One region of the Dickeya lacustris genome, then DNA from elsewhere that is predicted to be linked to it. Evidence: predicted binding sites of a transcription regulator. Region 1 holds the regulator's gene; each other region holds the start of a gene.
The links. The regulator CRP, encoded in region 1, controls carbon source genes, mostly activating them, when cyclic AMP is high. The targets are predictions, from matches to a motif close to ATGTGANNNNNNTCACAT.
Positions count from the first base shown of each region.

Region 2: the regulator CRP is predicted to act here: its motif matches at 1,126-1,143, upstream of azuC (stress response protein AzuC).
Region 3: the regulator CRP is predicted to act here: its motif matches at 1,268-1,285, upstream of O1Q98_RS01885 (arabinose ABC transporter substrate-binding protein).
Region 4: the regulator CRP is predicted to act here: its motif matches at 1,688-1,705, upstream of glpT (glycerol-3-phosphate transporter).

Region 1 covers NZ_CP114280.1:2,972,110-2,975,274, forward strand. The annotation lists gene O1Q98_RS13440 (L-ribulose-5-phosphate 4-epimerase) at 1-588, shown strand, start outside; gene O1Q98_RS13445 (3-keto-L-gulonate-6-phosphate decarboxylase UlaD) at 840-1,487, shown strand; gene crp (cAMP-activated global transcriptional regulator CRP) at 1,595-2,227, opposite strand; gene O1Q98_RS13455 (OsmC family protein) at 2,553-2,960, shown strand; gene O1Q98_RS13460 (phosphoribulokinase) at 3,000-3,165, opposite strand, start outside.
Region 2 covers NZ_CP114280.1:1,657,289-1,660,453, reverse strand. The annotation lists gene O1Q98_RS07470 (multidrug efflux MFS transporter) at 1-898, opposite strand, end outside; gene azuC (stress response protein AzuC) at 1,216-1,302, shown strand; gene O1Q98_RS07465 (alpha/beta hydrolase) at 1,427-2,458, opposite strand; gene O1Q98_RS07460 (tartrate dehydrogenase) at 2,605-3,165, opposite strand, start outside.
Region 3 covers NZ_CP114280.1:416,572-419,736, forward strand. The annotation lists gene O1Q98_RS01885 (arabinose ABC transporter substrate-binding protein) at 107-1,090, opposite strand; gene O1Q98_RS01890 (ribulokinase) at 1,474-3,153, shown strand.
Region 4 covers NZ_CP114280.1:2,869,874-2,873,038, reverse strand. The annotation lists gene glpA (anaerobic glycerol-3-phosphate dehydrogenase subunit A) at 1-1,552, opposite strand, end outside; gene glpT (glycerol-3-phosphate transporter) at 1,861-3,165, shown strand, end outside.

The sequences.
Region 1 (3,165 bases):
CTTGGGGTTATCGCCATCAAACCGTCGGGCGTCTCGTATGAGCAGATGACGCTGGACGATATCGTGGTGGTAGACATGGACGGGCGTGTGGTGGAAGGGCACCTTAACCCTTCCAGCGATACGGCCACCCATCTGGCGTTGTACCAGGCGTTTAGCGGTATCGGCGGTATTGTGCATACCCATTCACGCCACGGCACTATCTGGGCACAGGCGGGGCTGGACATCCCGGCGCTGGGCACCACCCATGCCGACTATTTCTATGGCGATATTCCCTGCACCCGCGCGTTGAGCGAGCAGGAAATTGCCTGTGAGTATGAGAAAAACACCGGCGCGGTGATTGTCGAAGAGTTTCAGCGCCGGGATCTCGACCCGCTGGCCGTACCGGGTGCGGTGATAACCGGGCATGCGCCCTTCTGCTGGGGGAAAAACGCGATGGATGCAGTACACAATGCGCTGGTGCTCGAAGAGGTGGCGGCGATGGCGCTGTCTACCCGCTTGCTTAATCCGACGATTCATATCGATCAGGCGCTTTCTGATAAACACTATTTCAGAAAACATGGCGCGAATGCTTATTACGGCCAGCGTTAAAGCTTATTTATTTTTAACCGGTGGTTATTTTTAAACAGTAGTTATTTTTAAACAATATTTATTTCCAGGCTTTATTATTTTTAAGCTTTATTACGTTTAAACCTTATTGCTTTTATTCATCGACGGTCTGCGCCAGCGACCTGAAATAGTGTATTGAGAACCATTGAAATAAATAGTGGCATCAGGCCACGGGCCGCGCTCGCTCGCAATCCGGTGATTTCACTATTTTCACTCTTGGAGAGGAATCAGTTATGACTAAACCTATGCTGCAAATCGCCCTGGACTCGACTGACCTGGCAACAGCGATTGAGATTGCTGACCGCGTCAGCGGGTTTGTTGAAGTCATTGAGGTAGGCACCATTCTGGCCTTTGCTGAAGGCATGACGGCGGTGCGCACGCTGCGTGAGCGCCACCCCAAACACATTATTGTGTGTGATATGAAAACCACCGATGGCGGCGCTATTTTGGCACGCATGGCATTCTCTGCCGGGGCGAACTGGATAACCGTTTCAGCGGCGGCGCACGTTGCCACTATTGCGGCCTGCAAAAAAGTGGCCGATGAGTTTGGCGGGGAAATCCAGATTGAACTGTATGGCAACTGGAACCTTGATGATGCCCGTCAGTGGGTCGATATGGGCATTACGCAGGCGATTTATCACCGCTCGCGCGATGCCGAGCTCGCCGGGGTCAACTGGACGCATGACGATCTTGGCCGGATGCGCGCGCTGTCTGAGTTGGGGCTGGAGCTGTCAATTACCGGCGGTATTGTGCCGCAGGATATTCATCTGTTTGAGGGGATTAGCGCCAAGACCTTTATTGCTGGCCGTGCGCTGGCGTCTGAGAGCGGTAAAGCGACGGCTGAGGCTCTGCGCACCGAGATCAATAAATACTGGTCGTAACGCGTCGCCCGCGACACTCACCGATACGCAAAATAAGCAGGGCGGCCATTGGCCGCCCTTGCTGATATTAAAAAACCCGTTCAGATGGAAAACGGGCTGACGCCCGATCAGCGCGTGCCGTAAACCACGATGGTTTTACCGTGAGCGGAGATAAGATTCTGGTCTTCCAGCATTTTCAGGATACGACCGACAGTTTCACGGGAACAGCCGACTATCTGGCCTATCTCCTGACGGGTAATCTTGATCTGCATACCATCCGGGTGGGTCATGGCATCCGGTTGTTTGGCCAGATTCAGTAAGGTCTGTGCGATACGCCCTGTGACATCCAAAAATGCCAGATTGCCGACTTTCTGCGAGGTGACTTGCAGGCGACGGGCCATCTGCGAGGAGAGGCGCATCAGAATATCCGGGTTAACCTGGATAAGCTGGCGGAATTTTTTGTAGGAAATTTCAGCGACTTCACAGGCAGTTTTTGCCCGAACCCATGCACTGCGCTCCTGCCCATCTTCAAACAAGCCAAGCTCGCCGATAAAATCGCCCTGATTCAGATAAGACAGAATCATTTCCTTGCCTTCTTCATCCTTAATCAGCACGGCAACCGAGCCTTTTACGATGTAGTAAAGCGTCTCTGCTTTTTCACCCTGATGGATCAGAGTGCTCTTCGATGGGTACTTGTGAATGTGACAATGAGAAAGGAACCATTCGAGAGTCGGGTCTGTTTGCGGTTTGCCGAGAACCATTCGCTGTTATCCTCTGTTGTAATTCACTGCGCAAATCACAGGGCTCAGAGTTCCCTGTACGGCGTGATAACATAGTTATAATTCAAATTCCGTCCTGGCGGAATGACGTCAGGGATGATACGGAGACGGTCTATCAATGACGCCGGTAAACCGATGGCAGTCAGGCAGCAGCCCGACACACACGGGTTTACGTCCTCCGTTTGTAACACAGGTTGAGTGTAGTGTCTCGTGTTGTCTCGCTTCAGCATGATTAAGCTCTGATTATCAGGCTTTTTTGTACATGAGCGGTGCAAAATTTCAAAAATAGTTGATTGAGGGCAAAATTATGCAGGCTCGGGTGAAGTGGGTTGAGGGATTGACGTTTTTAGGTGAGTCCGCATCCGGTCATCAGGTGCTGATGGATGGCAATTCAGGCGATAAAGCGCCCAGCCCGATGGAAATGGTGCTGATGGCAGCGGGCAGCTGTAGCGCCATTGATGTGGTCTCCATACTGCAAAAAGGTCGCCATGACGTAACGGATTGCGAAGTGCGTTTGAGCGCCGAGCGGCGTGAAGAGGCGCCGCGCCTGTTCACCGCTATCAATCTGCACTTTATCGTCACGGGCAACGCGCTATCGGAAAAAGCCGTTGAGCGCGCGGTGTCGCTGTCAGCGGAAAAATACTGCTCGGTGGCGCTGATGCTGGAAAAAGCGGTGCAGATAACGCACAGCCATGAAGTGGTAGCGCAGGGTTAACGCACCGGCTCGCGGCGGCTTCATCGCCGTCGCACCGTGTCAGGCAAGGCCATTACCCGTAATCAGTCGCCGCACCAGCGGTGTCATAATCAGCTCCATCGCCAGCCCCATTTTGCCGCCCGGCACCACCAGCGTATTGATGTGTGAAATAAACGACCCCTGTAGCATCGCCAGCAGATAGGGGTAATCCATGTTGTCCAGCCCC
Region 2 (3,165 bases), 1.3 Mb from region 1:
CCGCTGACATCAAAAAGAACAGCAGTGCGCAGAAAAACAGCGCCACCACCAGAACCCGCTGTGAACCGATGCGATCGCCTAGTTTGCCAAGGCGCGGCGCGGATAATAGCGCAGAAACGCCGGGTACTGCGGCAATTACACCGCTGACAAAGGCAATGTTGTCGATATTCGGCGACAGGTCACGAATAAAAAGCGTCAAAATAGGGCTGATAGAGCCATTGGCCATCTGAATCATCAGCGTGGTGATGCACAGACTGATTATCAGCAGCGGATAAGGCAGCGATGAAAAGACCGCCTGGCGGCTCAGTTGCTCTTTTTTACTGACGGTAATCGCGTTTTCTCGAATGGCGAACAGCGTAATTAAAAAGCAGATGAACAGCATCCCAGAGGTGACAAAAAACACGGTGCGCAAACCAATGGTGTCGGCCATCATGCCGCCGAGCAGCGGGCCAATCAACACCCCGGCCACTTGCCCGGTCGAGAGCGTACCGAGCGCCCAACCGCTGCGGTTACGCGGTACTTGCGAGGCGATGAGCGCCATTGCATTGGGAATATAACCGGATGTTAACCCCATTAACGTGCGCAAAATGAATAATTGCCACACATTGGTGGCCATGCCCTGCAACCCCATGATGACTGACATACCAAGCGCGGCGCGCAGCAGCATCAGCTTACGGCCTTTACGGTCGGCCAGGCTGCCCCACAGGGGCGCGACAACAGCCGAGACCAGAAACGAACAACTGAATACCAGCCCTGACCACAAATTCAGCGCGGTATGGTCACTTACGCCAAGGTGTTCGATATACAGCGGCAAAAAAGGCAGGATTTGGCTCATCGCCATACCCGTAAAAAAGCATCCTAGCCAGGCGGAGAAGAGATTGAGTTTCCAGGTTTCCATAAGGCAGGTATCGGTCGTCAGTGAAAGCCAGGCAGTACACGCGAACTGGCGAAGTGGGCCTAGTATGGCCGTTTTTCGTTAGCCGGGAAATGATTTTGTCCTCTTCCCGTGGGGGATAAGCGCGCCGCTGGCGCAGCGAAAAGAGTGGGTCGGGTGACACGCGCGGATGAGTGAATTGCCCGGAAAATCAGCAAGTTCAAATAAACCAAAACGCCATTCCTTTTTTTATGTGATATGCATCACATAAATCTTGCGTTCGTATTCAACAAAACGTACAATCTTTTACCAGAAAGTTCACAAACCACTCATTCGCTAAGGTGATCAACGTGCGTAAATTCCTGAAAAAACTTCTGGTCGCTTATGTCAACGCCTATAAAGACATTCCGCCAGGTGCCATGCACTAAGTCTGTCGTCGCAGCCAACGCCCGGCTGCCACGATAAACCGCAAAGCACCATGAAGAAGGCCACTGTACAGTGGCCTTTTCTTTTGGGCTGGATTCAGCGGTTAGCGTTCATTACACGCGTTCATTACAAGCGTGCGTTCGGGTCTGCCGTTTGTCCGCCATCTTTCACCGGCCCGCCGAGTTGCGTTTTAAACCAACTGACCACTCTGTCGATAATCGGTTTCTGGAACCAGGTGAGATCGCCATGCTGCGCGCCTGCGACCAGTACATACTCCGCTTTATCGCCTTTCGCTTTCAGCGCCTTATACAGTTGCTCACTCTGCCAGGGGGAGACATGGGTATCATCACTGCCGTGCATGATTAAAAACGGCGGCTCGCTGCCTTTGATATGGCCCATCGAGCTGGCGTTTAATGCTTTGGCTTTGTCGCTCATCACCGATGCGCCAGCAAAGTCGCGAAACGCCGCGCCATTGAGCAACAGTGCTTCTGTCACCGCCGGTGATTCATGCACTTTTTGCAGGTTCTCCGCCAGTCGCTCGCCGATATTGAGTAGATTGGAAATGCCATACAGCGTGACGACCGCCTGAACATCGGAGGACTTATCCAGATAATCCCCTTTGTCGAAGGCTTTTTCGCCATTGGTGGTGCCGACTAACTGAGACACATAACCACCGGCTGAGTCGCCCAGTACGCCAATGCGGGTGGGGTCGATACCGTATTCACGGGCGTGGGCGCGTAGATAGCGCACGGCGGCTTTGCCATCTTCCAGCGGTGCCGGGAAGGTATCCGGGACAACGCGATATTCGGCGGCGGCGACCACGAACCCGGCCTGGGCAAGCGCCATGCGCATTTCGATGTATTTTTCGTGATCGGCAGAGGTAAAGCCGCCGCCAGGAAAGTACACGATGGCCGGTTTCAGGTCAGCGGTGCGCGGCACAATCAGTGACATTTTTAACTGACGTACTGCCCGCGTTTGCTTGATTTGATTATAAATAACGCCACTGAGCACATCGACCTGCTCTTGGGTTTTCGTCACGCGGATCACTTCCGCGCCAGCGGTGTAACCCGGCAGGTCAGCATCAGCAGCCAGCGCAGCGCCGGTGCTTAATAGCAAGGTGGTGAGTGTGGCAAGTGTAAAACGTATTCCTGTACGCATAAAATTCTCCTGTTTAAGCGGTGGCTATTATTGCTCACCAGTGCGTAATCTACGGTAGCGGGGGGGTAACAGGATAGAGAAAACCGACCGCTGAATCACCAGACAACACATGCCCTGAGATCAACGGTCAGCCCCGGCGGTGAGTGTCAGCGACTGAGCGCGTGCGCAATCGCTTTGCCTAATTCAACGGTGTTGCCGTTTCCGCCCAGATCCCGCGTGAGCGGCGCATGCGCGGGCCCTTGTGAGAGAACTTGCTCAATGGCGCGTAATACGGCGGCACCGGCAGCGTCGTAGCCAAGATGTTCCAGCATCATGGCACCACACCAGATTTGGCCTATCGGGTTTGCAATACCTTTACCGGCAATGTCTGGTGCCGAACCGTGTACCGGTTCAAACAGACTTGGGAAGGTGCGATCGGGGTTGATGTTAGCTGACGGCGCAATACCAATGGTGCCGGTACAGGCCGGGCCCAGATCGGAGAGGATGTCGCCAAACAGGTTGCTGGCGACCACCACGTCAAACCAGTCAGGGTGCAGTACAAAGTTCGCCGTCAGAATATCGATATGGTATTTGTCTACCTTGACCTCGGGATAGTGTTGCCCCATCTGCGCGACCCGGCTGTCCCAATAGGGCATGGTAATGGCAATACCGTTAGATTTTGTTGCGGACGTGAGGTGCTTTTTCGGGCGTTTCATCGCCAGTTCATA
Region 3 (3,165 bases), 1.8 Mb from region 1:
AGCATCCTCAAGTGGTCTGCGCCGCCGGATATGACGGCGCGGCCCGTCTCCCCGGCGTGGCGCAACGTGCCTGAACGCCGGACGATTGCATTACATCGCGACTGCGTTACATCAGGCCTTTTTTCTGCAATTCGACTTTGAAGTTGTCGCGGGTAATCAGAACCACGTCAGTCACTTCGGTGAATTTTTGCGGTTCAACCCCTTTCGTCACCCAGTCATGCAGCATCTGGATACTTTTGTAACCGTGAACATCCGGGCTCGGCAGCAATGAGCCATAGAAGCCTGTCGGCTGCGCCTTCGACAACTCACTAACCGCATCAACGCCGTTAATACCGATACCAATAACGTTGGCCGCCTTAAATCCCTGCCCCTCCGTCGCCCGCACGCCGCCCAATACGGTATTGTCGTTCATGCCAACAACCAGCCAGTGTTTGACCTGTGGATGCTGCACTAACAGCGAATTGGCCGCATCAAATGCGCCGGGAATATCGTTAGATTTGGTGGGAACCTGATAGATCTGTTGTTCGGGGAACCCCGCCGCCTTCAGTGCTTCCATTGACCCACCGGTACGACGACGCGCGGTATCGAGCTCATTGGCGGTGATAGCCATGACAGCCGTGTCCTGTACATTCCAGCCCCGCTTTTGCATCTCTTTCCATAACTCCTGCCCCTGGCGCTCACCTATCTTGGTTGCCGCCATCATCACCAGCGGCACGCTATCCATCGGTTGTCCCTTGGCATTAATAAATTGGTCATCGACAGCAATCACTTTCAGGTTATAACCGCGTGCTTTAGCCACAATCGCGGCCCCGAGCTTCGGGTCTGGCGTGCAAATCACAAATCCCTTCGCCCCGCTGGCCGCGAGACTGTCAATGGCATTCAGGGTTTTCTCTCCATCCGGTACGGCAATTTTCATCACATCAAAACCTAAATCCTTACCGGCTTTGTCGGCAAAGCGCCACTCTGTCTGAAACCAGGGCTCTTCCGGCTGCTTCACTAAAAAACCCAGCTTCATATTTTCCGCGATAGCGGATTGTGACATAACGGCAGCCAGGCCAATCGCCGCCAGAACCCGAGTGAATTTATGCATGGTCTTCTCCGCTGATGATTCTTGTTAACACACTGGCAACCGGGCCTGCTCTCGTGTGTGTATCACGCCATGAGTAGGCAGCTTTTTCTGGGATAAATGGAAAAACAAAAGGTTAGATAAATTCCATCTTCCGGCCCGGTCAGACGCGTCATTTGTAGCGGGTATTTTCGCCATGAAGAGAGAGCATTATCACATTCGGAAACTACAGCTGTTTCGTGCATATATTCAGCAAATTTAACCAGCCGTTAACTTTTTGAGAGCCATCACAAAACACCGCGCTGTGGCAGAAAAATACATACTTCCAGCCAATCGCTCCTCACCGCCCGTTTTCGCTCTGTCTATCGTAGACAGCATTATCCCCATGATTAACAGGAGCAACGACGATGCGTGCGGATGCGATTACGCTTGGTCTTGATTTTGGCAGTGACTCCGTGCGTGCATTGGCGGTGGATTGCCATACCGGGCAGGAATTGGCAACAGAGGTGGTCTACTATTCGCGCTGGCAGCAGGGGCTTTATTGCAATCCATCCAGCAATCAGTTTCGCCACCACCCGCTTGATTACATCGAGTCGATGGAGCGGGCCATTCACGCAGTGGTAACACAACTTAGCCCGTCACAGCGCCAGCACATCGTCGGCATCGGCGTTGACAGCACAGGCTCAACGCCCGCGCCAATCGATGAGCACGGTCAGGTTTTGGCATTGCGCCCTGATTTTGCCGACAACCCCAATGCCATGTTCATTCTCTGGAAAGATCACACCGCGATTGACGAAGCCGAGGCTATCAACCGCTTGTGCCATAGCGGTCAGTTTCCCGATTACACACGCTACAGCGGCGGGGTGTATTCTGCCGAATGGTTTTGGGCCAAGATTCTCCATATTAGCCGCCTTGACCCGGCCGTCTGCCAGCATGCGGTTTCATGGATAGAGTTATGTGACTGGATACCGGCACTCTTGAGCGGCACCACATCGCCTCACGCTATCCGCCGGGGCCGGTGCAGCGCAGGTCATAAGTCACTCTGGCACCCGGATTGGGGTGGCCTGCCTGAGCGCGCCTTTTTACAGGCGCTCGACCCTTGTCTCACCTCGCGACTCCAGGCTCCGCTCTTTAGCGAAACCTGGACGGCCGAACAACCGGTCGGCACGATCACCGCAGAATGGGCGCAGCGCCTTAACCTGCCGGCAAACGTCACTCTCAGCGGCGGCGCGTTTGATTGTCACATGGGGGCGGTGGGTGCCGGTGCCCAGCCCTACACGCTGGTGAAAGTTATCGGCACCTCCACCTGCGACATCCTGATTGCGGAGCCTGAGCGCGTTGGCAACCAGACGATAGCCGGTATCTGCGGTCAGGTGGATGGCAGCGTTATTCCCGGTTATGTCGGCCTGGAGGCAGGACAGTCCGCATTTGGTGATATCTACGCCTGGTTTGGCCGGATATTAGCCTGGCCGCTTCAGCTGGCTGCTCGCGAACACCCTGAGTGGTCAGAGGCGATCGAACGGTTACAAACGCAGTTACTGACGCAGTTGACGCAGGCATGGGCCGACGCCCCCTCTCTTGACCATCTCCCGGTGGTGCTTGACTGGTTTAATGGTCGCCGTACCCCCTTCGCCGATCAGCGTCTTAAAGGGGTGATAACCGATCTTAATCTCGCTACCGATGCACCGGCCCTGTTCGGCGGGCTGATTGCCGCCACAGCATTTGGCGCGCGCGCCATTATGGCGTGCTTTGAGTCACAGCAGATACCGGTACATAACCTGCTGGCGCTGGGCGGCATTGCGCGCAAATCGCCCACCATTATGCAAGTGTGCAGCGATGTCATGAATCTTCCGCTGCAAATCGCCGCTTCCGACCAGTGTTGTGCATTAGGCGCAGCTATTTTCGCCGCCGTCGCCGCAGGCGTTCACCCGGATATTCCCGGCGCACAGCACAAAATGGCCTGTGGGGTTGAGCGCACCTTACTGCCTGACCCGGTTCGCGTCGCCCGCTACCAGCAGCTTTATCAGCGTTATCAGCGCTGGTGCCAACTGGCGCAAACGGCCTATAGCCCGGCCAGTAAAGACTGATAACCCTAGTTA
Region 4 (3,165 bases), 100 kb from region 1:
TGTTGCCCCAGGCTATCGGGCGCATCCCTTTCCAGCGTTCATTAAGGAACTGGCTGAGTTGCGAAATGGCCTGCTGCGGGGTGGATTGCCCCAGGCGGCAAAGTAACCCTGCGGCACGGCACGCGCACAGCTCGCCCTGACAAGTGCCCATGCCTACACGGGTGCGACGACGTAAATCGGTCAGGTTGTTGACCTGAAGCGACTCGACGGCATAGCGCACTTCGCCAGCCGTCACCGCCTCACACTCACACACCAGGCTGCTATCGACGCGCTGGCCGGAAACCAGCGTGGCGGCGCGCTGCCCGTGGCGGTAAATCGCTGACCCCCGCAACGGCGCAGAGAGCGGCGAAGCGGCCTGGGGCTTATCTTCCGGCTGCGACTCTGAGCCGGGCAACGGTGTTGACGCGGTGGTACACGAGGCACGATGGCCCAGCTTTTCGCAGACTTTATCTGTCACCCATTCGGCCATCAGGCGGTAAGTCATCAGTTTGCCGCCGGTGATGGTGACAAACCCTTCCAGCCCGTCACGGCTGGCATGATCCAGCAGCACAATCCCCCGGCTGACGCTGCGCCCGGAGGGGTCGTTGTCACTGGCGACCAGCGGACGAACCCCGGCGTAGGCGCGTAAAATGCGGGTCTGCGCCAATTGCGGAGCCAGCAGGCTGCCTTCACGAATCAGGGTATCGACCTCTTGCGGCGTCACCTGCATGTTGTCTATCTGGTCATAGTCGATACGCGTCGAGGTGGTGCCAATCAGTGAAATGGTATCGCCCGGCACCAGAATGTCGGCATCAGCCGGTTTGCGGCAGCGGTTAATCACCCGGTTATTGATGCGATGACCCAGAATTAACAATGCGCCTTTGGCCGGAAACATCCGCACGCTCAAATCGGCGTATTCGGCAATGCGCTGACCCCAAATACCGCCCGCGTTGACAACCACCTGCGCGTAAATTTCACTGGCGATTTTGCGTTTATGGTCGAAAACGCGCACACCGACGACACGACAGCCCTGACGAATCAGCCCAATAACCTCATGATAGGTTAAGACTTCTGCGCCATGTTCACAGGCATCAACCATGTTGGCAGCCGTGAGTCTGAAGGGGTCTACCGTGCCATCCGGCACCCTGACGGCCCCGATTAAATCCGGGTTGGCCGCCGGTTCAAAGCGTAGCGCTTCCTGTGGCTCCATGGCCTGCGCATCAATTCCCGCCTGTCGGCAGGCATCGATAAACTGCGCCTGATACTCAAGGGAGTCTTGCGGTAGCGTTAAAAACAGCCCATCGCTGGGTTCTATACAGTGGCGAGCAATGCGGCGCAGAATACGGTTCTCTTCAATACACTCACGGGCCGACTCGCTATCCGTCACGGCATAGCGCGCACCGCTGTGCAGCAACCCGTGGTTACGCCCGGTTGCTCCGGTGGCAATGTCATGCCGCTCCAGCAGCAAGCAGCGCAGGCCACGCAGCGCGCAATCGCGCGCCGTCCCTGCCCCGGTTGCACCGCCGCCAATAATGACGACATCGGTTTCCCGCCGTAAGCCTGCGTTAGCCATATCTGTTTTACCTCGGTTGGATCGCGCCCATATTGGGATATTGAGGCAAAGTAAGACATAAACCCACACAACAATGATTGATAAAGAACAAAAACACTCAAAAAACGAAAACAAATTGCGCTAACAAAAATAGAAATGTGACTTAAATCACCTTAATTTGAAAAATGATTATTTCAATTATGTTATTTAGAGCTCAAAATGACGTACTTCGTCATAAAAGTGTAACAGTTGCGCGTTAACTCACATCAAAGACTGCGCACATTCGATACGCTTACGCGCGTTATAGAAAATAACTATCGGGGATTTTTATGCTGAGTATTTTTAAGCCTGCGGCGCATCAGCCGCGAGTGGCAGAGCACCAGGTCGATCCACTCTATCGCCGTTTACGCCTGCAAATATTTCTGGGTATCTTTTTCGGCTACGCTGCTTACTATCTGGTCAGAAAAAACTTTGCTCTGGCAATGCCTTTTCTGGTTGAACAAGGTTTCTCTCGTGGCGATCTCGGTTTTGCGCTGTCCGGCATCTCCATCGCTTACGGGTTTTCCAAGTTCATCATGGGCGCGGTCTCTGACCGCTCCAACCCACGGGTGTTCTTACCCGCAGGCCTGATTCTGGCGGCAGCGGTCATGTTGCTGATGGGCTTTGTGCCGTGGGCGACGTCCAGCATTATGGTGATGTTCTGCCTGCTGTTTATCTGTGGCTGGTTCCAGGGTATGGGTTGGCCGCCGTGTGGCCGTACCATGGTGCACTGGTGGTCACAGAAAGAGCGTGGCGGTATCGTGTCTATCTGGAACTGTGCTCACAACGTCGGCGGCGGTATTCCCCCACTGCTGTTCCTGCTGGGGATGGCGTGGTTCAACGACTGGAAAGCCGCGCTGTATATGCCTGCTTTTGGGGCCATTCTGGTGGCACTGTTCGCCTTCGCCATGATGCGCGACACCCCGCAGTCTTGCGGCCTGCCGCCGATTGAAGAGTATAAAAACGACTACCCGCCGGATTATGACGAAAAGGCCGAGCAGGAGTTAACCGCCAAAGAAATTTTCATGCAGTACATTTTCCCGAACAAGCTGCTGTGGTATATCGCCGTTGCTAACGTGTTCGTGTACTTGCTGCGCTATGGCATTCTCGACTGGTCGCCGACTTACCTCAAAGAAGTCAAACACTTCGCACTGGATAAATCCTCCTGGGCCTATTTCCTGTACGAGTACGCCGGTATTCCGGGTACGCTGCTGTGCGGCTGGATGTCTGACAAAGTGTTCAAAGGCAACCGTGGTGCAACAGGCGTGTTCTTCATGGCGCTGGTGACTATCGCCACCGTGGTGTACTGGATGAACCCGGCGGGCAACCCCGGCGTAGATATGGCTTGTATGATTGTCATCGGCTTTTTGATCTACGGCCCGGTCATGCTGATTGGTCTGCACGCTCTGGAACTGGCACCGAAGAAAGCCGCAGGGACAGCCGCTGGTTTCACCGGCCTGTTCGGTTATCTCGGTGGTTCGGTTGCGGCAAGTGCCATTGTCGGCTACACCGTTGACTATTTTGGCTGGAACGGCGGTTTTATGGTGATGATTGGCGGTGGTGTGCTGTCAGTTATCCTGCTGGTACTGACCATG